3 regions of the Microbulbifer variabilis genome follow, and region 2 is predicted to be linked to each of the others. Evidence: predicted binding sites of a transcription regulator. Region 2 holds the regulator's gene; each other region holds the start of a gene.
What was found. Region 2 encodes LexA, which represses DNA repair genes until DNA is damaged. Its sites were predicted from a motif close to ACTGTNTNTANANACAGT; they were not measured.
Positions count from the first base shown of each region.

Region 1: MJO52_RS13765 (LexA family protein) is a predicted target of LexA. The motif match lies at 4,501-4,518, and genes of this name have one in related genera.
Region 3: uvrD (DNA helicase II) is a predicted target of LexA. The motif match lies at 3,541-3,558, and genes of this name have one in related genera.

Region 1 is NZ_CP092418.1:3,085,445-3,093,722, reverse strand. It holds gene MJO52_RS13790 (patatin-like phospholipase family protein) at 193-1,359, opposite strand; gene MJO52_RS13785 (AraC family transcriptional regulator) at 1,486-2,358, opposite strand; gene MJO52_RS13780 (hypothetical protein) at 2,515-3,057, opposite strand; gene MJO52_RS13775 (hypothetical protein) at 3,057-3,332, opposite strand; gene MJO52_RS13770 (mechanosensitive ion channel family protein) at 3,608-4,141, opposite strand; gene MJO52_RS13765 (LexA family protein) at 4,534-4,923, shown strand; gene MJO52_RS13760 (Y-family DNA polymerase) at 4,924-6,177, shown strand; gene MJO52_RS13755 (winged helix-turn-helix transcriptional regulator) at 6,642-7,073, opposite strand; gene MJO52_RS13750 (hypothetical protein) at 7,268-7,732, shown strand; gene MJO52_RS13745 (tautomerase family protein) at 7,743-8,123, shown strand; gene MJO52_RS13740 (acyl-CoA synthetase) at 8,204-8,278, shown strand, end outside.
Region 2 is NZ_CP092418.1:2,762,950-2,771,227, forward strand. It holds gene nagZ (beta-N-acetylhexosaminidase) at 1-390, opposite strand, end outside; gene MJO52_RS12340 (TetR/AcrR family transcriptional regulator) at 425-1,057, opposite strand; gene MJO52_RS12345 (TIGR00730 family Rossman fold protein) at 1,450-2,088, opposite strand; gene lexA (transcriptional repressor LexA) at 2,253-2,858, shown strand; gene MJO52_RS12355 (hypothetical protein) at 2,945-3,199, opposite strand; gene MJO52_RS12360 (DUF6586 family protein) at 3,303-3,791, opposite strand; gene topA (type I DNA topoisomerase) at 3,792-6,461, opposite strand; gene MJO52_RS12370 (hypothetical protein) at 6,676-7,200, opposite strand; gene MJO52_RS12375 (universal stress protein) at 7,347-7,790, shown strand; gene MJO52_RS12380 (ATP-binding cassette domain-containing protein) at 7,850-8,278, opposite strand, start outside.
Region 3 is NZ_CP092418.1:4,807,664-4,815,941, forward strand. It holds gene MJO52_RS21060 (TRAP transporter substrate-binding protein) at 15-1,163, opposite strand; gene uvrD (DNA helicase II) at 1,303-3,507, opposite strand; gene hexR (transcriptional regulator HexR) at 3,647-4,501, shown strand; gene MJO52_RS21075 (multidrug effflux MFS transporter) at 4,621-5,880, shown strand; gene MJO52_RS21080 (GNAT family N-acetyltransferase) at 5,938-6,387, opposite strand; gene MJO52_RS21085 (rhodanese-like domain-containing protein) at 6,478-6,891, opposite strand; gene MJO52_RS21090 (helix-turn-helix domain-containing protein) at 7,036-8,025, shown strand; gene gstA (glutathione transferase GstA) at 8,150-8,278, opposite strand, start outside.

The sequences.
Region 1 (8,278 bases), 320 kb from region 2:
CTGCTCATTGAGGCTCCTCGCCAAGGAGAGTGAGGAGGCTCCTAAAAACACTAGGAGCATGCATATTACCAGCGTCAATTTTCCAGTTGCCATACTGATTGTCGCATCTGTGAATGTCTCACCGGGAAACAGTAATGTTGACCGTGATGAAAAGCAAACTATACCTGTGTGGAAGGTGTTTTAGAGTAATAATTACCCATTCTGCTTGAGGTTATTGATTACCTGATCAATCTCTACTTGGTTTTCGCTGATCAGTCTATCGGCGAGAATTTTTAGTTTATCGATTGATTTGTAGTCAAATGGATCGACATATGGGTCGATAATTTCCACGTTTAAATAGTTATAACTGATTCTTCCTTTAGGACTTAGAGAGCTTGCAATCTCCAGAGTATATAGTTGTTGGTCATCCATGGACCTTTGCACACCGGATATAAGATCTTGAAGCCAGTTAATTTTCCCCCAACTTTTTAGGTTCCTGTAATTGGTCTCCATTGTTGCCAATGGTGATGTGCCGGATCCGAGAATCAACACATAGTAGTTTTTCCCCGGAAATTCTTTAATGATATCGCGTAATATAATACTGGTGGGGTTGTTTGCGTATATAGCGGCATCAGCGTAATAGCGGTGACGAATATCCCGCCCAGTAGTTATAAAATCGACAGGAGGGTATAGGGTCTCTGCGCTAGCTGCGGCGGTGACCAGTTGATACAGTGTGTCCGTTGGCAGTTTGTTAACCGTTTCGCCACGGTTTTTGAACAGATGTAACTGGCCTGTATGTATATTGAAAGAAGGTATAATGATGTAATTTTTTAGATCAGTGAAATTTATTTCATCGGTATAGTGTTTCTCGATGGTGTTGCGTAGGCGCTCTCCGCTAAAGCGAGGCGAGAAAAAACCATTCCCGCTCATTAATTTGTGATACCAGGGTGATGAAAATAGGTATCTGCTTTCATTTTTATAAATATCGATTACTTTCTCAGTTTTAGTTCTTGAGTCTATTTTTTCTGGGATACCTTCTTGATTTGGTATCTGGGTGACATTGAGCCCTGTGGCAATGATGGCGCCAGTTGATACTCCGCTAAAAACATCAAATAGTTCATCAATAGGCTTGCCAGTCTGTTGTTCTATAAATTGGATAACATAGAGTGGTATTAATCCACGTATACCCCCTCCGTCTATAATCAGAATTTTAATAGTATCTTTGTCTTTGAGAGAGTCATTGCTATTAATAAACTCGTCTGTAACCGGGTAAGCGTTAAATTTAATGCTCTGGGTTAAGCGATAATTGTAGAAATACAATAGCCCCACAAAAGCAATGATAACAACGACCAGGATGGTCGATATGTGGCTGGTTTTCATGGGGCGACCTGTGCTCTTTAATCCATATCATAGAGAGTGCAGGTGGTAGGATTAGTTTTATTATTTTGAGTGATTTATGGAACGCTTCTTAGCTGCATATTTATTGTATTTTCTCAACCCTTGCTGTTAGATATTTTCTTCTATGGGAAGAAATATATCTGTAATGATTTTACTCTCAGGTACTTCGGGAAAAAAATTTATCCGCTCAAAAAAGATTGGGAAATCACGAACTGCAAAAGTTGAATGATCCAACCAATGAAAGTATAGATGCTGAACAGCCGCTCCAATGGTATCGTCACTGCCTAAGTGCCTTATGACTGCGCATTTCCCTGCCGGAATTACTTTGTTGACTATATTCCTTTCACTGGCATCAATGGGGTATTGCACGGTACAGCAGACATCAAATCTGTATTGATCAGGGGGCGTGGTTACTGGGTCATCATAAACCAGGTTGAAAGTTCTGCTATTACGTGGTGAAAGCCCTTGAGCCTTCCGCCATTGGATAAACTGTTTGATAGTAGCACCCAGGTGGTGGGCTGGGCCTCTATGTTCCATGGCGGCGAGTTGAGTCTTGGGGAATTCAATAATGGTTACTTCGTATTTCGCTGTATTTCTCATAAAGTGACTCCTAAGTGCTGTAACTGGTTCATAGTGCTTATGCCAAACTTCCCAGTCTGGAGCGCGGCGAAATTCTGAGGGGCTCTTGCCAAAGAGTTTCTTAAAGGCTCGTGCAAAGGCCTCGTGGCTGTCGTAGCCACTCTCCAGGGCGATATCCACCACCTTTTTGTCTCTATAGGTGAGTTGATAGGCCGCCCTTTTTAATCTCAATCGCCTGATTAGGGCTATTACCGGCATTCCAAAAAAGGCGGAGCATTGCCGGTGAAAATGATATTTAGACAAGTTGGTGTATTGGCAGAGTTTGTCGATATCGAGTTCGGAGTTGAGGTTTTCCTCAATATAGTGCAGTACCTGCACAAACCTATCCCTATACTCTGCCATAGCTGTCACCTCTTCTAATGAAAGTATTCTAGGACTTGTGTGTGTCTGGCACTTGACCAAAATTGCTGGATATCGCCTCAGAAGGGACTGTTAGGTTTGGGTGCGGGGAGTGGACGCGATGGCGGGGGCATAGGCCCCCAAATTTGCTACTAGGGGCTAACAGGGGGTAGAAGACCCTTTGAAGGTGTTCACCATAACCTTTGCTTCTTTGAGGCGTAATAAGTAGTCTTTTAGAGATTTAACCCCCGCCTTAACGCCAAGGGAAATCAGTTTCATCATGAGGGAAAATGCAAGTTCTGATTTCAGGTGGGGAGTAAATGCCAGGAAGGCTTTGAAAATGGAGCAGTGGATTCTTTTGAGCAGGTCTTGAATATCTTTGTTGCCGGTGGATATCTTCTCGGCTTTTTTCTCAAAGGCTTTGAGTTCATCTAGGTACTCGATAAACAGGCGGTAGTTAAAGACAACGGTTCTGTGTTCTTTGTAGCCGGCTATGATGCTGCTCAGCGCATCATTGATCTTCCTGAGGGCAATATAATCTGTTCTGGAGAGATTCTCATAGGAATTAGAGAGATACGAGATCGTATCTCTCCGCAGCTGACAAAACTCGAACAGGTGTTGGTCGTGCTTTCTTATCTCATGAAGCCGGTATAACTGAATTGCAATGAAGAGAAGAGCGATCGCGAGCAATATGGAGAGCACTACTCAAACTCCTTTTCATTAACTGGCTTTTTTGGGGCCACTTTTCTGGTGGGCGGAGAATAGGAAAAAGCATTATCCATCAGCTTGAGGAACCTATCCCGATACTCCTTATTATCTGCCGCTAGTCGATCAATTTCAACTTGACGATCTTTCAATCGCCCACTGTACATCCAGAACAATAAATAGTGTGCAAAGATGAAAAAAATGACAAACAAGCCATTTTTCAGGCCCATTTCCTGTACGAAGTGGAGTATATCTTTGAGGGTATCGGTCATGCAGTCCCTTAAAGCCAATTTCATTGAATCTTGCGCATTTTTAACTATTGAGACGGTTGAAGCAAATTACTTCGCTGGAGATGGGAAGTGGTAAGAACTTTTTTTGTGCCTTTTGTAGAAATTTTGCGGGCCTGCTTTTTTGTTATTTAGGTGTAGCCAGCCAGATGGCATGGTTTTTCTGTAAGGGAGAGAAGAGCGCGTTGGTACAAAAGTTCCAGAGAGGGCTTGTCGCTTTCGGGTTTCCCGCCCTGAATTGAGGGCGGGAAAGTAGAGAGCTATTGCGCTTCAGTCTGGCTGGCTTCCGGCAGCTTTGCAGGTGCTTCAGTCGGCTGCTTACTGGGGTTTTTGATTACGCCTTTTTGCAGAATTAAAGTGTTGGGGTAAGTAATTAATTCTTCGCCGCGCCTGATGAGAACATGGAATAGTGTGATCTCCTCAATAGTGCCGGAGATATCATCGTCTTTATCTATCACCCGAATCTGGTCGCCAACCCGGTAGGGAAAGCCGAAGAAAATAATTAGGCTGGCGGTAATATTACTCAGTATCGACCACTGAGCAAAAAGTGCTACGCCAATTACTGCGAACACAGAGGAGAGAAAAATGGAAACCTGGGTGTATTCAAACCCCAGGGCACTGATCAGCAGCACCAGATGGAATACCAAGACGGCAATACTGATGGTTTTGGAGATATATTTGAGGCGATAGGGCTTCACCGCCCTGGCCTGCCCGAACCGGTTGATAGCGGAGGAGCTAAGCCTCATGCAGATAAAATAGGAGGCCACGATCAGTGCCGCTATAGCCAAATTCATTTTTTGTCTCGTCTCCGTACTGTGTTCACTCGGGTGGGGGCTGTTGCTTTTTTAGGGCGGGCCTTGTCATCGATCATTACCCGCCTGTTGCGCGGATCATAATCCCAGGCAGCTATGCTGCCAAGCGGCCACTTGGAGGGAGGTTGTGGCCTGTTGCTGGCTTTACCCAAGAGTGCACTGGGTTCACAACATACTCGAATAGCCCGTAGCTGGTATTTACACCTTGTGGGTCCCTGCTACAGGGTGCCGGTTTTAGTGTGTGCTGTGCTTTTGTGGCCTTGCTATGGACCTGTAGCGAGCACGGCTGGCGGCTCGTTGGTCAGTCATCGTTCTTGCCGGAATTGGCGAACTCCCCCTAAACTGTATGCATATACAGTATCGAGTGAAACCCTATGAAACTAGCGACTCTCTACAGTCACGGTGTGGCCGCGGGCTTTCCATCCCCGGCGGATGACCACAAAGAGAAAAGCCTCAGCCTCGATCAGCATTTGATCACTCATCCGGCGGCTACGTTTATGGCTCGTGCCAATGGCGATTCCATGCAGGGCTTGGGGATCTTCGACCGCGACCTTTTGGTTGTTGACCGTTCACTAACGCCAGTACACGGCGATGTGGTGGTGGTGGCTTTGGATGGTCAACTCACCTGCAAAGTACTGGATCGACATCATGGGCGGTTGCTGTCGGCCAACGATCGTTACCCGCCGATACCGGTTTGGGAAGGGCAGGAATTGATTGTTGAAGGGGTGGTTAAAGCCTCCATTCGTTATCACCGCCCTCTCTGAATGCTGGCACTGGTGGATTGCAACAGCTGCTACGCAAGCTGTGAACAGATATTCCGGCCCGACTTAAGGGGGAGGCCGGTGGTGGTGCTTTCTAATAATGATGGTTTTGTGGTGGCGCGCTCAAATGAGGCCAAGGCGCTGGGGATTGGGGATTTGCAGCCCTTCTTCAAGATTGAACATCTGTTGCGGCGGCACAATGTGGCCATCTTCTCCAGTAACTATCCACTGTACGGCGATATTTCCCACCGGGTTATGGAGACCCTGAAGGGCTTTAGCCCAGAGGTGGAGGTGTACAGTATCGATGAGATGTTTCTGAATCTGTATGGTTTACAGGAGGAGTGGTTGGATTACGGCCAGCGGATTCGCACAACCCTATGGCGCGATGTGCGTATGCCGGTGAGTGTGGGGATTGCTCCGAGTAAGACCCTGGCCAAGCTCGCCAATCGGGCAGCGAAAAAAATTGCCAAGTGCAACGGGGTTTGTGCCCTGGATACTCCGCAGAAATGGCAATGGCTGCAGAAACGCATGGCGGTCGATAAAGTCTGGGGAGTCGGCAGGCGTCTTGCCAAGCGATTGGGGCGCTTGGGTATAGAGACCGCCTATGACCTGGCCCAGGCGAATCCTAAAATCTTGCGCCGACACACCAATATCAATATTGAACGAACCATTGAGGAATTAAATGGGGTGTCATGCCTGAATCTGGAGGAGCAGCCGCCGGCAAAAAAACAGATTTATTGCACGCGCTCTTTTGGCGAGAAATTGAGCGAACTACAGCCCATTCTGCAGGCAGTTAGTCTCTATGCCAGCCGGGCGGCAGAAAAGCTGCGCGGGCAGGAGTGCTTGGTGGCTTCGATACATGTCTTTCTGCACACCTCGCCCCACGAGCCCCACTATTACAGTCGCAGTACGCTGGTACAGTGCCCCTATGCCACTAATGACACCCGCTTGATTGCGAGCCTGGCCAAGGGGGCCATAACCGAGCTTTACCGCCCTGGTCATCGTTTTATGAAAGCCGGTGTGGGCCTGGTGGAGCTGGTGCCCAGCTCCCTGGGGCAGGGGGATATGTTTACCGCCGGCCAGCCGGCCCGTGCCGCGGAGATGATGCAGGCCCTCGATAGAGTCAACCAGCGCTTTGGCCGCGGCACTCTTTTTCTAGGGGCTGAGGGGGTGCATAAGCACTGGAAGATGCGCCAAGCCTATCGCTCACCCGCCTACACCACACGCTGGGAGGCACTGCCATTAGTACATGTTTAAGAAGGTGTATTTTTAATAAGGGGCTCGCTGGCCCTGCTTTGGAATATCGAGATTTAGCGCTCCGCAGCTGCCGCAGTTTTTGAAGAGAATTGGAATATTGTCCAGCTGAGCATTGCAAAAGAAACAGTGGCCGCTCTTTAAGGTCTTGTGGCCTGCGAATTGCTTCACCGCCATCATGGGGAGGCCAATGGTAGGTTTTAAAGTTTTGATCAGCTTTGCGCTTATTCTGCTATCGGGAAAAGCGTGGAGGATTTCCTGTATTGAAATAAGCGCTGAATCCTCGATATTCCAGAGTTGGCCGCAATGATCACAATAAAGTTGCATCGGGTGGTTAGGATTGGTTACCGATCGATAAAAACCAGTCTAGCTACAAGCAGAGAGTAAGGGGAGGGAGCGAGGGAGGGTAACGAGATAAGTAAATGTGGAGAGAGCAGGCCCCTCGGTGGGCCTTAACCCGCTGCCCTTTAGTATTTCAAATCCAGATCCAGCAAGGATACCGGCTTACCATCTTTACTCACCAAATCTATCTGAACAGGCTCTCCGGTTCTTTTATCAATCACACGGGACCAGCGCACATTGGCTTTCTCAGACCAGTGTGCACTCCAATCAATCATAGAGACCAAAACGGGAACGAGCGCGAGGCATTTTGGGGTAGGGCTGTACAGCATACGCCGTGCTCCGGGCTTAATGGGCGCCTTAATCAGAATGCCGGCTTCTTCCAGGTTGGAGAGTCTTTGTGTAAGGATATTTCGGGAGATCTGCAAGCTGTCCTGAAGCGAGTCGAACCGATTAACGCCTCTCAGTACATCGCGGACAACAAGCAGGCTCCAGCGGTCGCCGATTACAGAAAGTGCCTCTTCGATCCCACATTGAACAGCGGGTTTACTCTCGCTCATAGCAGTCCCAGGGTTGCTCAAGGCGCCATAGTCTCACAAGCCAGTTCCAAAACAAAACTTCCCTGGAGGCCGCTTCGGGCCGTCATATTGCCATAGGTTATTGAGAGGTCGGCCGATAACCTATCAATTTTAGTTGTATTTTGGAACTTAATGGTATTAAATTAGTTCCAAAATGAAACTTATCTGGAGGTGAAATGCATTTTAAACCCATCGTGTTATGCGCCCTGGTCGAGGGCTCGCAAGCAAGTTTCAACAAGGCTGCGTTGGAGCAGGTGATACGGCGGGCTTACCGGGGTCACCTGGACCAGTCCGTCACTCCCAGGCTGGTGTGGATGGAGGTTCCGCCAGATCAGGCCTTTATGAACGGAGAGAAATCTTCGGTGGCTACCCTGATGGCTCCCGTGCCTGATGGGACATCAAACAAGCTGCGTCACCCGTTTTTATACGAACTGCTGGAGCAGTGGTGTGTCACCACTGGGATCAATAAAAACGAGGTCGTTATTACTGCACCTGACCAGTCTCTCAGCAGGAAATTTCTAAGTGCAAATCGCAAACGTATGTCGCCGCTGCGGCAAATTGCCTACATAGCCAAAACACTGGTGCGTTTAGTGAGATCCAAAAGCACCACGGGGCACTTCAACACTCATATCAATCTATAAGAGGCCGCAAATGCCGCTTTACACGATTTCCACCCAGCGTCCACTATCCGGCTCCGAGCAGCAAGCTCTTGTCTCCGGGGTCACAGAAGCTCACTGCACAATAACTGGCGCGCCCGCGCAATTTGTACAGGTTGTATTTAGTCGAGGCATTCATTTGCGTTCAAAGAGTAGTCTTCATATTCTGGGTTCCATTCGCTCAGGCCGTAGCGATAAAATCAAGTCAGCTCTAGCTAATAGCTTTATAAGAATGGCCTCTCAGCTTTTGGGTTGTTCATCAGCTCGTTGTGAGGTGGATCTTATTGATGTTCCCGCCAGTTGGGTGATTGAGGGCGGGGCAGTTATGCCGGAGCCCGGAGACGAGCAGGAGTGGCTCGCACAGCAATCCAGCTAGGTTCGCTTTGCTTTCTATATATCAAAATAAAAAATAATTTAATACAGCCACATTCTGATTGGCTATCAGGGAGTAATATTATGTCCACTTCAACTTTGAAAGATATTGAGGCTTTGGAAAATTACTTGCTAACGGGCAAGCAACCAGAGGGGGAA
Region 2 (8,278 bases):
AATAACTCGGCTGTGGCTGTCATCGGCATCCAATACAGGGGCGAAACTGAAATCCATCCCTACAGCCAATAACTCAGAGGCGAGCAACCAACCCACATCCTGCAACTGTACTGCTGAAGCCTGGGCGGACAGCTTTTGCATGGAAGGCAAACGCGTGAACCCCTCTCGAAAACGCTGTACTCGCCCACCCTCCTGATCAACAGCCAGCAGTATCTCTGGGCGCACAGATCGAATATCGGCAATCAGAGCTTGAATCTGATCGCGATCGCGATAATTGCGCGCAAAGAAAATCAAACCACCCACGAGCGGGTGGCGCAAAAGCTCACAATCCTCATCAGTGAGCTTCTGCCCTTCGATATCGATCATCACCGGTCCGAGTGATGCAGGCATATTCAGTTCCTCTAAGATTCACCAGCTGCGCAGTTTAACCGGACTCCACCTTTAGCATTGCCGAAGCGGCCGGCACAAGGCGCTCCAAAGTTTCCGGCAGGCTGCTCTGAGCACCAAAATCCTCTCTCAGGATAGCCTCTATGGCATCGTAGCTCGACAAGGTGAAAATAGTGGCCCCTAACATAAAATACAGGCGCCAGTAGAAAGTCACGGGATCAACCCCCGGTAAGGCCTCGGCCAATAGGCCTGCGAAGCGTCGGTAACTATCACCGTAACGAGACACTATAAAACGGCGTAAGTGCCCCTGAAACTGTGTATAAGCCAGTCCCAGCAGGCGCATAAAGCGCTGAGCATCCAGCCCAAGTTGGCCCAGACTGCCCAACCCAACTCGGTATAGGCTCTCCAACAACCCTTCAACCTTAAGTGGCTGGCCAGAAGCTATGCGTCGATCCAACTCTGCTTCCAGCGCATCGGTAAATGGTGTTAGGAAACGCTCAAAGACCGCCTGGATCAACTCTTTCTTAGAACCAAAGTGGTAATTGACCGCCGCCAGATTGACTCCGGCAGTACTCGTAATAGTCCTAAGGGATGTCTCGGTAAAGCCGCGCTCGGCAAAGAGCGCTTCGGCAGCATCCAAGATGCGGTTAACGGTATCCATCTGACTCATAGATATCAAACCACCATTTAAAACAGCTGTTTAATTTCGGCCAGAGTAGCACACTCCCAGCTCGCTGGCGGCTTATTGCACATACAGAAAGAACGGTTGTAGGGGGAAGTCCGACCTGGCGAATCCCCATAGGCGAAATTGGTTTGGTAAGTTGGCAGGATAAGATGTAATTACCGAAGCGACTGACCACTACCCTTCCCATAGGCCTTAGTGCATTCCACTGCGCGGGAAGAAAGATAGAGGTGCTAACTACTATTTAGGGACGAGGCACAGCCGTAGGCTTTGTATTTGGTCTCTACTTCCTGTATTCCTGTTTTTTCTGCCTCCCCTACTCCTCGCCCTATCCGATTGTTAATTAATAAAGAAAGTAACCTAGATATCTCGAAAACTCTTTAATCCCTGGCTCGCATATATTTCATAATCAAATCTGCAGCCTCTTCTACTGCATCCACCACATGAAACAGGTCTAGGTCAGCAGAGTCGATACAATTCCGTTCCAATACCGTATCTACCAGCCAATCGTACAGCCCTCCCCAATAACGCTTGCCCACCAAAACTATTGGGAATCGCCGTACTTTTTGAGTTTGTACTAATGTCAGCGCCTCAAATAATTCGTCCAGCGTGCCGTAGCCCCCGGGTAAACCCACAAAGCCCACGGCATGCTTCACAAACATAAATTTACGCACAAAGAAATAGCGAAAATTCAAACTGATATCTTGGTAAGGATTGGCTGCCTGCTCAAAAGGCAGCTCGATATTTAATCCGATTGAAGTACCAGGCTGCTCAAAAGCCCCACGATTACACGCCTCCATCAGACCCGGCCCGCCACCGGTCATCACAGGTATCCCCTCTGCTGCTAAAAGCTCCCCAAGCTTCACCCCTTGCTGATACTCCTGGCTATCTTCAGTGAAACGCGCACCGCCAAAAACTGTTACCGCCCCGTTAAGCGCAACCAAACGCTCAATTCCATCAACCAACTCAGATTGAATGCGCAGAACTCTCCAGGCTTCAGCCATTTTCGCATCAAGCATTATTATTCTCCCTTGCTGTCAGTTCTTTCAACTATTCGTTTCATTCCTTGTTTTCTTAAACAATGTAGCAGCTGGACTGCAGGCAGGTGCTCAGTTTGCGAGATCCTTAAATCTGTATATAATCCCAGCAACTGTATAAAAATACAGAAACGCTAGGTAAATCTATGACCAATCTCACCGCACGCCAGACTCAAGTATTAGAGCTGATAAAAGCCTACCTGGACGACACAGGTTACCCTCCCACCCGCGCAGAAATCGCCCAAGAGCTGGGCTTTCGCTCGCCCAACGCTGCAGAGGAACACCTCAAAGCACTGGCACGAAAAGGAGCCATTGAGATGGTTGCCGGTGCCTCCCGAGGTATTCGAATTCCCGACCACCAATCGGGACTTCCCATCGTGGGGCGTGTCGCCGCAGGCAACCCTATTCTGGCAGCCGAGCATATTGAGGATTATTGCGACCTGCCCGCCAGTTTCTTCCACCCACCGGCAGATTATTTATTGCGGGTACACGGCATGAGTATGCGAAATGCCGGCATTCTCGATGGGGACCTTCTGGCAGTACAGAAGACCGAGCAAATCAGAAACGGGCAGATTGTGGTTGCGCGGATTGATGATGAAGTAACCGTTAAACGCTTCCGCCGCAAAGGTAATCAGGCAACGGTACAACTCCTACCTGAAAACGAAGACTTTGATACCATCCAAGTAGATATGCGGGATAAGAACTTTGTGATCGAAGGATTAGCCGTAGGCGTTATTCGCCAAACTCCATGAGACTAAAAGATTTACCGCCAATCAAAAACAACAACAGCGGCTTCTAGCCGCTGTTGTTCCACTTAATTTTTCGCCTTTACCATAGATTAGTGAATCGTATGGTTAACCGGCATCGACTCTTCCTCTTCAAAGTAACCTGGCTCCAGGTCATCGAGATTTTGCACAGCTTCTATACCCGCCTCTAACATGGCCCGGGCTACTGCTACCTTGTGCTTTCGCAAAAATTGGAGACTCTCGGCTGAGAAACGAATACTCACCAGAGGGTCCTCCTCATGGCCGGCACGGCGCAGAGCCACATCGCCATTGGCCAACTCGATAATCTCATAAGTTTCGGAGGACATTTGCTTTCCCTTCACTGCACATCAGTTTGCGCCCAGTGTACCACAGGCAATTTAGAAGTTTCAGTGGGCGCAAAAAGATGAATAGAAAGGTAGCGGAGCCCTCTTAGCACTCCTCGAGATTGGCACGCTGTCTAAGTATCAGCTCACTGAGAGCTTTGTGCCATTTAAGCAGCGCTTCGAAAGAAAGCTCAATTGGTACTGTTCCGGCGATATTGTGGGTCGGAATAAGGTTGCCAGCTTGCCCCTTTTCCTCCGCTAATGTAGGCAGCCTCAGGAGCTGGTTCCACGCGCGTAATAATTCGCTAAGCCAACTCTCTGGCTCTGAGAGCAATAACTGCAGTTCACTTACTTCAAGGCTCGCTCTCCCCTGGCTGTGCAGGCTATCTAAAATAACCTGTACAGACTCTGGTTCAAAACTCAATTGCAGCTGATGTGACAGTTCAGCCAGGAAAGCCTGATAGGCTTTCCACAGCTGCAACAAAGCACCTTCTTCCAGGGCCATTCGCTGAATAGAAGAATCATAACTACTTGTGGCCAGCAGCTGGCTCTTACGCAATGCCGAAGTGACTAGGCCGGTATAGGGATTACTCATTTACTTTTTTGCCGCCGCTTTCTTAGCTGCCGGCTTTTTCTTGGCCGCCGCTTCGACTTTCCAGGCGCCATCCCGATAAAAAGCCTTCCAACCCGTGGCCTTTCCGTCCTCCTCGGACTGAACATACTGCTCTTGGGTCTTACGACTGAAGCGAACTACGGTATCGCGCCCCTGATCATCCTGTGAGGGGGCCGAGAACAAGAAGCTGTACTTAGGGTCAATCTCACTCTGGTGAGGCAGTAGCTCTTTTATCAGCGGGGCACGGGTCTCACGGTTTTTCGGAAACTGGCTGGCGGCAAGGAATAATCCGGAGGCACCATCGCGGAGAATGTAATGATCCTCAACCTTCAGGCAAGCCAACTCCGGCATAGGAACCGGATCCATTTTGGGTGGCGCCGGCTGGCCATTTTTCAACAGCTTGCGGGTGTTCTTACAGGCTTCGTTAGTACAACCAAAGTATTTACCAAAACGGCCTGACTTCAGCTGCATGTCGCTACCGCACTTGTCACACTCAATAATCGGACCGTCGTAGCCCTTAATTTTGAACGTGCCCTGCTCTACCTCGTAACCATTACAGTCCGGGTTATTACCGCAGATATGTAGCTTTCTCTGCTCATCGAGCAGATAACTATCCATCGCCGTGCCGCACTTGGGACACCGGCGCTTCTCCCGCAACTGGCGGGTTTCGGCATCTTCGTCCTTATCCGCGTCCACAGCCTCATCGCCAGAGACGAGATTCATCGTGTTGGTGCAGCGCTCCTTAGGAGGAAGCGCGTAACCGGAGCAGCCAAGGAATACACCGGTAGAGCCTGTGCGGATCTGCATATGGCGACCACACTTACTGCACTCGATATCGGTATCTGTCGGCGTGTTGCGCCGCATACCCGCATCACTGGACTGAGCTTTTTCCAACCGCGAGGAGAAATCCTGATAAAACTCGTCGAGTAACTGCTTCCAACCTTTATCGCCATCGGCAACCGCATCCAGAGACTCCTCCAGGCTTGCGGTAAAACCGTAGTCCATCAGATTTTTAAAACTTTCGCTGAGACGGTCGGTGACAATATCACCCATTTTTTCCGCGTAGAAACGGCGGTTCTCAAGCCGCACATAGCCCCGATCCTGAATTGTGGAAATAATAGAGGCATAGGTTGAGGGCCGGCCGATACCACGCTTTTCCAGCTCTTTCACCAGAGCGGCTTCGCTAAAACGAGCCGGAGGCTTGGTGAAATGTTGTTTCGGGTCCAGCTGCTGCAGAGACAGCTTATCGCCAACCTGAACATCAGGCAGCAGCAGATCTTCATCTTTCTTGCCCGCAGGAGGGGCAACTTTGAGAAAGCCATCAAAACGAATCACCCGGCCGCGAGCACGCAACTCAAAGTCACCGGCACTCACCACAATTGAGGTGGAAGTGTATTTTGCCGGGGTCATCTGGCAGGCGACAAACTGCTGCCAAATCAGATTGTAGAGCCGCTCCGCATCCCTCTCCACACCTGAGAGCATATTGGGGGCAACACGTACATCGGAGGGACGAATTGCCTCGTGAGCCTCTTGCGCTCCCTCCTTGCTGCTATAACTAACCGGCTTTTCTGGCAGATACTTATCGCCAAAATTCTCTCCGATATACTGCCGGGCCGACTCAACCGCCTCTTTACTTAGATTGGTCGAATCGGTACGCATGTATGTAATATGGCCGGCTTCGTAGAGGCGCTGCGCAAGGGTCATGGTTTTCTTGACACTGAAACCGAGGCGATTACTAGCCGCCTGTTGTAGTGTCGAAGTAATAAAGGGAGCACCAGGCTTGGAACTGGTAGGCTTATCGTCACGGCCGCTAACAACAAACTCACTACCCTGAAGCAATTTCACCGCGCTATTCGCATCAGCTTCATTGGTGGGGCGGAAAGTTTCACCAGCTTGTTTTTTAACCTCTAGCCGCAGCTTGTTCGCTTTGCTGGTAGCGGTGTCAGCGAAAAGCGTCCAATACTCCTCAGGAATGAAAGCGCGGATCTCACGTTCGCGCTCTACCACGAGACGAACTGCCACTGACTGCACCCGGCCAGCAGAGAGTCCTCGGGCAACTTTCTCCCACAATAGTGGGGAGACCATATAGCCAACAATACGATCGAGGAATCGGCGAGCCTGCTGGGCATGAACCCGATTGATATTCAGGCGGCCGGGATCTTTAAACGCCTCCTGGATCGCGGACTTAGTGATTTCATTAAAAACCACTCGGCGATAGCGTTCGTCATTACCGCCAATTGCTTCCCGCAAGTGCCAGGCGATCGCCTCTCCCTCGCGGTCCAAATCCGTTGCCAGATAAATGTGATCGGCATTCTCAGCCAGCTTTTGCAACTCGCTGACTACTTTTTCCTTGCCTGGCAAAATTTCGTAGTGAGCCTGCCAGCTATTATCCGGGTCGATCCCCATGCGCTTGATCAGCTGAGCACGATTTTTCTTGCGCTTGTAAGCCTCTTTCGCCTCAGGGGAAAGCTTACGAGTCTCTGCCGCACGCCTTGCCCGTTCTTTTGCGTCAACGGGCTGTTTGTTGCCGCCACCGGTTGGCAAATCGCGAATATGACCGACGCTGGACTTAACAACAAAGTCCTTGCCGAGATATTTATTGATGGTTTTCGCTTTGGCCGGTGATTCGACGATGACCAGTGATTTACCCATAAGCCTTTGATTTCAAATGAAAAATTTACTGCTATCCGAAGCATTTCAGGCCCTTCAATCGGGCCTGCGCTGCGCGAATATATAAGCCTCAGTCAAGGCGCGGTCAAGCAAAGCTGACAACTTTTAGTGCTTATTCGCCAAATTTCACCCCCAGAAAAGGGTAAAATTGTGACAATTTTCCCTATTTGAGCAGCCCACTAAAATGCCTGTCGCCCTAGTCTTCTGGGAGCTTAATGGGACTGATCTTGCGTACAGATTCTTCTATAAGAGGGGTGTACTCCGCCAAACTCTCAGACAGCTGCGAAAAAGCTTTGACCCCACCGTTTTCCTGCCATTGCACGCCCAATCCGACATCGGTTGCGATAATCGCACAGCAATCCGCCGGCAAGCTATCCAGCAACTGGTGCAATTGCTGCCATGCTGCCTGGGGGGCTCTCACACTGTTGCCCCAGTCCCAACTACCGGCAAAATTCATTTCATGCGTAATCCGCTGGCGCTGCAGCTTCCAACCAATCTGTAGACGCTTTCTATCCTTCCACCGATAGTAATAAACCGCTGCGGTCCCCTCCCCCAAAGCTTCAGGTAAGGCTTGAATTTGCACGGTAATGCCTGCCCTGGCGGCACGGCCACGCAAATCAGCCAGACGGCTGTCGCGCTGATTGGGCTTCAGCCACATCACTGGCCCCAGCACCAGGGCAATAGCAAAGCCAATTATGATTACCGGTAGCCATTCGGACATAAAAGTTCCTTATGATGGTTTTAAAAACGGCCTATTCTGCGGCGCCATATATGATCCATGTCAAACAGTTTTTTTTGCGATAGACTGAAAATAGCTGTCGTATGAGGCCCCACTGGGCAAATAGAAAAGACAGGAGCTAATGGAAAATGGCGAAATATGAACGAATATTGGTGGGCCTGGACCTCTCGGAAGAATCCTCACAAGTGCTGGAAAAAGCGGCCTCTCTCGCTGAAGCTTTCAATGCCGAAATCAGCTTGATGCATGCCATTGAGCCGCTGACATTTGCCTACGGTGGGGATATCCCCATGGATTTATCAGAGGTACAGGATCAGCTACAGAGACAGGCCAAGGAACAGCTCCACAAAGCCGCTCTACCGCTGAATATCCCCGCTGAACGACAGCATGTAATTTTGGGCCAACCATCCACCGAGATACATCGCCTAGCCAAAGATCTAGAGGTCGATCTTATTGTTATCGGTAGCCATGGACGCCATGGCCTGGCTCTTCTGCTGGGCTCAACCTCTAACGGGGTTCTTCACGGCGCCAAGTGCGATGTTTTAGCTGTCAGGGTATATGTGGACGAAGAATAAGCCCCCTCTTTCGGCGAGAGAAGTGGTGCCATGCACCCCTTCTCTCCAATACTCAAACCTTACTCTTCGCCCCCCTCCAACTCCGACCATCGATCAAAAGCGGTCTCTAATTGAGTTTGTTTCTCCGCCAGTAAATTGAGCCGGTTTTGCACCTGGGCTTGCTCCTGTTGATAAAAAGAAGGGTCTGCTACTTCAGCCTCTATAGCGCCAATTTCAACTTCAAGCTGTTCGATCAAGGCTGGTAAGCCATCCAGTTCACGTTGCAGCTTATAGCTGAGCTTCTTTTTCTTAACCTGAGGCTTGTCCGCTTCGACCGGCTTCGCTTTCACCTTGCCTTCGGGGACTTTTTCCTCTTTTGACTCCTGTTCAAAGCTACCTCCCTGGCGAATGAAGTCCGCATAACCACCCACATACTCTCGGATACGACCATCTCCCTCGAAGGCCAGACAGGAATCCACAACATTATCGAGAAATGCACGGTCGTGACT
Region 3 (8,278 bases), 2.0 Mb from region 2:
ATTAATTTTGCCTTTTATTCCTGTTTCTTGCTTTCCCCATCAAGTTCGCGCGCCTGGTAATAAGCCTCTTCACTTATCTGGTGATAGGGTCGCACATCCCGCTCAAAATCCTTAAAGGCTTTATAGATACGCGCAAATTCTGGGTCCTTATTTGCGGTCTCTTGCATCAGTTGAGTATTGATCTGCTTTAAATGGGCAAGCACATCATCTGGCAAACGCTTAACTTTGACTCCATGTGTTTCCACCAGCTCACGCAGGGCGCGATTATTACGAGCGGTGTACTCATCCAACATGTCCTGGTTTGCTTCGCGGGCAGCCACGCGCACAATGGCCTGTAGGTCTTTGGGCAATTTCTCAAAGGCTTTTTTATTGACGATAAATTCCATCATTGAGCCGGGTTCATGCCAGCCGGGATAGTAGTAGTACTCGGCAACCTGATGGAAACCGAAAGCGAGATCGTTATAAGGTCCAACCCACTCGGTCGCATCAATAACACCAGTCTGCAGCGCGGTATAGAGTTCACCACCGGGAATAGTCACAGCGGTACCGCCGGCCCGGTTTAATACTTCACCGCCCAGACCGGGAATTCGCATTTTTAAGCCCTGCAAATCCTTAACAGAGTTAATCGGTTTGTTAAACCAGCCGGCCATCTGTACCCCAGTAGAGCCACCCGCTAGGGGGATCAGGTTGAACGGTTCATAAATCTCTTTCCAGAGTTCCAAACCACCACCGTGGTGCAGCCAGCCATTCATTTCCTGGGCGTTTAAACCAAACGGTACCGCGGTAAAAAACTGGGCCGCTGGAATCTTGCCTTTCCAATAATAGGCGGCACCATGTCCCATCTGTGCAGCGCCCTCAGATACCGCACCAAAAATACCCAGAGCGGGTACCAGCTCACCTGCACCATAAACTTTAATTTTGAGGCGGCCGGAGGACATCAACTCAACGTTTTTTGCAAAGCGCTCCGGGGCTTGGCCGAGGCCGGGGAAATTTTTTGGCCAAGTGGTAACAAGCTTCCACTCAAACAACTCTTTGTTGCCATTATCGGAAAAATGTTGTGCAGGGCCCTGTGCCACACGGGAAGTGACCAGTGCAGCAAAGGTAATAACGAGCAGGGCGATAAGGCCCAAAATAATAGCGGGATACCAGTTAACTTTTTTCATCGCTTTTAATTATCTTTTTTCTTGTAAGGCGCTGATCATCGATAAATGATCTTTTTTAAATGGTCGGGATTTTGGGAAAAACCAAAATCAGTGCAGAAAAAATTTCTAATCTGACTTGGTTTTTATCAAAGCAAACAATCTATAAAGGCTGCAGCTTAGCCATAGCCACTACCAGCCATTTACTGCCAACATCATCGAAATTGACCTGTACACGTGTACGGGGGCCATTACCTTCGAACTGCACTACGGTGCCCTCGCCGAACCTGACATGCTCAACCCGGCCACCCAGTGCCAATGGTGGTAAATCATCGAAATCTGGCGCCGGGTCGGAAAACTGGCCCACCTTGCCATAATCCGCCTGGTAGAGGGGACGGGAAATTTCGGTCTTCAAGCGCACTTCGTGCACCAAATTTGGCGGAATCTCACCGATAAAGCGAGACGGACTGTTGTAGGTCTCGCTGCCAAACAGGCGCCGGTTTTCCGCGTAGGTAATATACAGTTTACACATGGCGCGGGTGATACCCACGTAGCAGAGGCGCCGCTCTTCCTCCATACGGCCGGGCTCCTGTGCAGACATCTTGTGGGGGAACAGGTTTTCCTCCACGCCCGCCATAAACACCAAAGGAAATTCCAGGCCCTTGGCAGAGTGCAGGGTCATCAGCTGGACGGCATCTTCAAACTCATCCGCCTGGCCTTCACCGGCATCGAGGGCGGCGCTGTCGAGGAACTGGTTAAGAAGAGGGATTTCCTCCTCATCTTCCTCCCCCTCGGGCAGGTCCACACCGGCAAAAGAGCGACAAGCAGTGACCAATTCCTGCAAGTTCTCCACCCGCGTCTGGCCCTTCTCACCTTTTTCTTTGCCGTGGAATTCCAGCAGGCCGCTAGTCTCGATCACATCCTCGGCAATGGCATCCAGCTCTTTATCTTCCGCATTTGCAGCCAGCTGGTTGATCAGATCCAGAAAGCTCTGCAGAGCATTACCGGCGCGCGCAGCCAGTACGCGCTGTTGCAACATCAGCTTGGCCGCCTGCCACAAGGAACAGCCCTGCTCGCGAGCAAAGGAGCGCACCATTTCCACCGTGCGCGCACCAATGCCACGAGTGGGGGTATTCACCACCCGTTCAAATGCAGTGTCATCATTGCGATTGCTGATCAGGCGCAGGTAGGACAGGGCATTTTTGATTTCCAGGCGATCGTAGAAGCGCTGGCCACCGTAGATACGGTAGGGCACCTGTTCGCGCAGTAGCCCCTCTTCAAGCACCCGGGATTGGGCGTTGGAGCGGTAGAGGATGGCAATGCTGTCGCGGCGATTGCCATCGCGCACCCAATCATTGATACGCTCGACGATAAAGCGCGACTCATCCTGCTCGTTGTAGGCGGCGTAGACGGCGATGGGCTCGCCTTCTTCCCCCTTGGTCCACAACTCCTTGCCCAGACGACCGCTGTTATTGGCGATCACCGCGTTGGCCGCATTCAGAATGGTGGAGGTGGAGCGATAATTCTGCTCCAGGCGTACCGTCTGCACTTCACGCAGATCTGTAGAAAAGTGCTGGATATTCTCGATCTTGGCGCCGCGCCAACCGTAAATGGACTGGTCATCGTCACCCACAGCGGTGATATGGCACTGTTCCCCTGCGAGCAGGCGCAACCAAGCGTATTGAATCGTGTTGGTATCCTGGAACTCATCCACCAGGATATGGGGGAAACGCCGGCGGTAGTGGGCCAGAATACTGTCGTTATTCAGCCAAAGTTCGTGGGCGCGCAGCAGCAACTCGCCAAAATCTACCAGCCCACCGCGCTGACAGGCCTCTTCATAGGCGAAGTAGATGCGCACCATGGTCTGCAACCAGGGATCGGCGCCGGCATTGATATATTGCGGGCGCAGGCCTTCATCTTTCTGCGCGCCAATCCACCACTGGGTTTCCCGCGGCGGCCACTTTTTATCGTCCAGCCCCAGATCTGCCTGTACCCGCTTGATCAGGCGCAGCTGGTCGTCGGAATCCAGAATCTGGAAGTTCTGCGGCAACTTGGCTTCTTGCCAGTGGGCTTTGAGCAGGCGGTGAGCCAGGCCGTGGAAAGTGCCCACCCACATGCCAAAGGTATTCACCCCCAGCAACTCTTCGATACGGGCGCGCATCTCGCGGGCCGCCTTGTTGGTAAAGGTCACCGCCATAATGGAGTAGGGCGAGGCGCCCTCCACCTGCATTAGCCAAGCGATGCGGTGTACCAGCACCCGGGTCTTGCCCGAGCCGGCACCGGCCAGAACCAATTGATTGCCGGGCGCGGCAGCTACCGCTTCGCGCTGGGCGTCGTTGAGGGGGTCTAAAATCTGAGATACGTCCATGGGCGAAGATTGTACCAGAGCTGCTGTATAAGACCTGTGTAAATAAACAGGATTTTACCCCGGCTGACAATGCAAAGCCCCTCGCCAGCCGGGGGCGCAGCGGCTAAACTGCGCCAACTGGCATAGAGAAGGAAGTCCTGTGAAACCGGCGGAAGTAACGCAACGAATCAGTGAGCAACTGTCATCCATGCGCAAATCTGAGCGCAAGGTGGCGGAGTATATTCTCGCCAATCCCGATGAAATTATTCATATGCGCATCGTCGACCTGGCCACCGAGGCCCAGGTGAGCGAGCCGACCGTGGTGCGCTTTTGTCGCGCCGTGGGCTGTTCCGGCTTCCAGGAGTTCAAGTTGAACCTGGCGCAACAGCTGGCTTCCAGCCCCAGCTTCGGCCAAATCGCGGTGACCGAGACCGACACCATTGCCGAGTACAAACGCAAGGTGTTCGACTCAACAGTAGATACTCTGCTAAAAGTGCGCGATAGAATTGACGACCGCGCCCTTGAGGCCGCTGTCACTGCGATGGCCGCTTCCAAGCGGGTGGAATTCTTCGGCTTTGGCGCCTCTGGTGCTGTCGCCGCCGATGCCCAGCACAAGTTCTTCCGCCTGCAATTGGCCACCGCCGCCCACTCGGACCACCACATCCAGAATATGTCAGCCATGTCTATGCAGCCGGGCGATGTAGTCGTGGCTATCTCCCAGAGTGGCCGCACCAAGGCACTACTGCGCTCCATGAGCATGGCAAAGGAGCAGGGCGCTCTGGTGGTTGGCCTGGCACCCAGCGGTTCGCCGGTGGCACAGCAGGCCAGTATCCCGCTAGAAGTGGATGTGGAAGAAGATATTGAGATCTATACACCACTGTCCTCACGCATCGCCCACCTAGTGGTGATTGATGTGCTCGCCATCGGCGTTGCCCAGCGCAAAGGCCCCCAGTTGCAAGAGCACCTACTAAAGCTGAAGCAGGGCCTGTACACATTGCGGGAAGACAAACACTGAGGGAAATTTGCAAGAATGCGGCACTGGATAATGTGTCACAGCCCCTCTACCATGCCTGCTGTATCCGGCAATCTACTGCCACTGCCAACAAGTGCCCCTAGCCGTTCCAGAGCAATTCCATGACATCCACCGCATTATCCGCTGAGCAAAAAGCACCGCGCTGGTTGGTGGTATGGCTAGCGGCGCTGGTCTCCCTGACGCCATTTTCCATCGACAGTTACTTGCCGGCTATCCCGGCCATGGCCGGTGCGCTCGATACCGAAGTGGAGCGGGTGCAGTATTCGGTCTCCAGCTTTTTACTGGGTTTTGCCCTAGGCCAGCTCTTCGGCGGCCCTCTCTCCGATCGTTGGGGCAGGCGACTGGTCGGCACTATCGGCCTGTGCATTTATATCGTCAGTTCACTGCTGATCCTGTTTGCCGACCATGTCGATCAACTGATTATCCTGCGTTTTTTCCAGGCCGTGGGGGGCGGTTTTGCTACAGTGATTTGCGCCGCCATAGTGCGCGATCTGCACAGTGGGCGTGAAGCCGCCAAAATTATTTCTATGATCAGTACCATCATGCTGATCGCCCCCCTGATCGCTCCAGTAATCGGCTCTCTACTGCTCGCAGTGGGTGGCTGGCAGAGTATTTTTGTATTCCTGCTACTGTACGCCGCTGCCATGCTGCTATTAGTGCGCTTACTGTTACCAGAAACTGTATCGCGTTTTACCCGCGCGCGGCGCCAGTTGATGCCATTAGCTTCACTGATTTCCACTTATGGACAAGTGCTACGCAACCGCCGCGCCCTCGGTTTTCTCGGCGCCCAGGCCTGTGTCAGTGGTTCGATGTTTATCTATATCACCACCGCACCCTTTGTCTTTATGGACTACTTCAGTGTCAGTCCGAGCCGCTTCCCGCTATTCTTTGGCGCCTGTATTCTGGGGCTGATCTGTATGGTGCAGGTCAATATCCGCCTGCTCAACCTGTTCCAGCCGCGCAATATTTTATTGGCTGGCGTCACCCTGCAGATGCTCGGCTGTGGTTTGCTATTACTCGGCACTCTGACCGGTATTAAAGAGCTGACTCTGTGGATGGTACCTCTGGTATTGGTAATGAGCTGTATCGGTATTACTGGGCCCAATGCCGCCGCCTGTTATCTGGAGTTTTTTCCCAAAATCAGCGGCAGCGCCAACGCCCTGTATGGCGCCACAATTTTTATCACTGGCGGTGTGCTGGGCGGATTAGTAAGCAGCCTGCACACAGGCACCCTGGTTCCTATTGCCGCGTCCATGTTTGGGTGTGCAGTAGTGGCCCTGTTCTCCACTTTGGTAATTGCTCAAGCGCGCAAACCCATCGACTCGGATATACCAATCACCAGGCGTTTTACCCCGCGTTGAGGAGTCTGTTTTGTGTTCATCTATTGAAAAGGGGGTATTTCGGCCCGGCTATATTGGCTAAATACTCAGGGACCATATTTGCCACTTCTGTTCCGGAGCTCCACCTAGTTGTTGATAAAAAGCTTGTGCATCTACATTAGTAGAAAGAACTTCCCACTTTATTTTGGCACTACCCCGCTCATAGGCCTCTTTTATTAAAAACCCCATCAATGCCCTTCCTACCCCTTTACGGCGATACTCTTTGTTACCAACTACGTAAAGTTCTTTAATCCACAACCAGGGAGTTAAATCATAGGTAAAGGGAAGGGCATAAAAAACCAGGTAGCCAATAGCTACACCGCTGTCTTCGGCCACTAAACATTGAAAGTCTGCCCGCTTAAATAGCCGATTATTTAATTCTTCCTCAGTAACCTTGAACTTATCTAAGTAGCCTTCGAATTTAGCTAACCCACGCATCATCTCCAATAGTTCGGGAATATCACTAGGCTTTGCGTTACGTATAAGCATTTATTTGTTGCCAAATTTGATGGATTGGTAGAGGGTGCAATCTTCACCCTCTTTGTTTCTGGCCTTGAGAGATAGAATCTCACTTTGATCTTAGGCGCTGATAGTTTCCTTTTCTCCCACCAGTTTGAACCCTTCATCTATCCATCCGGTTATACCACCAATCATTTTTTTCACTGGAAGCCCCAATTTTGCCAACCGGACAGCAGCCTTCTCTGTTGCATTGCAATGGGGCCCGGCGCAGTAAACGACGAACAAAGTGGAATCTAGATAGCGAGATACAAGCTCTTTATTGATGTGCTGATAGGGTAGGGACTCAGCGCCCAAAATGTGCCCCTGACGAAAGGCTTCTTCACCACGAACATCCAACAGCACGAAGTCCTGGCGCCCATTGGTTAGGGCATGATGAACATCCCAGCAGTCCGCCTCAAAGGCCATCAGTTCTTGGAAATGTTGCAGGGCTTTTTGGCTGCTAGCTGGGGCAATACGACTTACAGCAGAACTCATAATTATCTCCTTGGTTAACACTCACTCTTTGTCATATATGTATTCTGTTCTCTGGCTATTTATTTAACGATTGGCTTAAAAGCCATATAGCGTTAAATTTGAGCCAATCTGGGTCATCGAAGTGAGAAATCAAGGGAGGGCATGATGGATAAGGGAAAAGCAAAGCGCGTAGCGATTCTGGTTCATCATCAGGTTGCCTTATTTGAACTTGGCTGCGCGACCGAACTGTTCTGTTTACCCCGCCCCTGTACCGATACGCTCTATGAGGGAGAGGTTGTTTCCTTCACTGCCAAGGCACAGCTGGGGCTTGGGGGGGTATCCCTACAGTGCAGACAAGTGAGCAGCCTGATGGATTACGATTTGTTAGTCGTACCCAGCTGGCCGACTACACCACAAACCAAGGGCTGCTCCCTACAATCTGTATACGCTGCTGTGGAAGCCTTTGCGGCGGAACGCCGGCAAATTCTGACTTTTTGTTCTGGCGCATTTTTACCTGCCGAAATTGGTTTGCTGGATGGAAGGCAAGCCACCACGCATTGGCGCTATGCGAATACCTTTAAAAAGCGATTCCCCAAAGTAGAGTATGTAGGGGATGTACTTTATGTCTGGCAGGACAAATTGGCCTGTTCTGCAGGAAGCTCAGCAGCAATAGATTTGGGTATAGAGTATTTACGGCGTAGCCATGGTTATGAATTGGCTAATTCTGTAGCCAAGCGCCTGGTGATGGCTCCTCATCGGCAGGGAGGACAGGCCCAGTTTGTAGAGACCCCAGTTTCCAAGCGGCCCGATCATTTCGCGGGCGCCCTGGATTGGGCCCTTGCCAACCTGGATAAACCCATCATGGTGGGCGACTTGGCGAAACAAGCGCATCTCTCTCGTCGCAGTTTCGATAGAAAATTTCGCCAATCCATGGGGCTGGCCCCTAAAGAATGGTTAACGCAACAACGGCTTCGTGTAGCGCAAAAAGCTCTGGAGTCAGGCAGTGAGACCATTGATCATGCAGCACAAGTTTCTGGTTTTGAGAGCAGTGCAACCCTTCGCCATCATTTCCGTAAAGCTTTCGGTATCTCTCCGGGTCAGTACCAACGACAATTTGCCTGTCCAGATAAGGCTGAAGATATGTGTAGGGAGTAAATAAATCGAGGACTATTCCTGAACGGGATAAGATGCTTTCAGTGAGTACAGCCACAACTTCGACCAACGCTAGCGGAGCTGATGCACTGTTTATTTGGCGGCAATATACTCTTGGGCCCTCAATCTAACTGAGATTTTCCTCTTGCAAGGCGTGCTGAACTGCCGGGCGCGCTGCCATACGTTCCTGAAAAGCCTGTAACCTGGGCCAACGTGTCATATCAAAATCCTGCACCTTGAGCCAGCGGTTTATCAG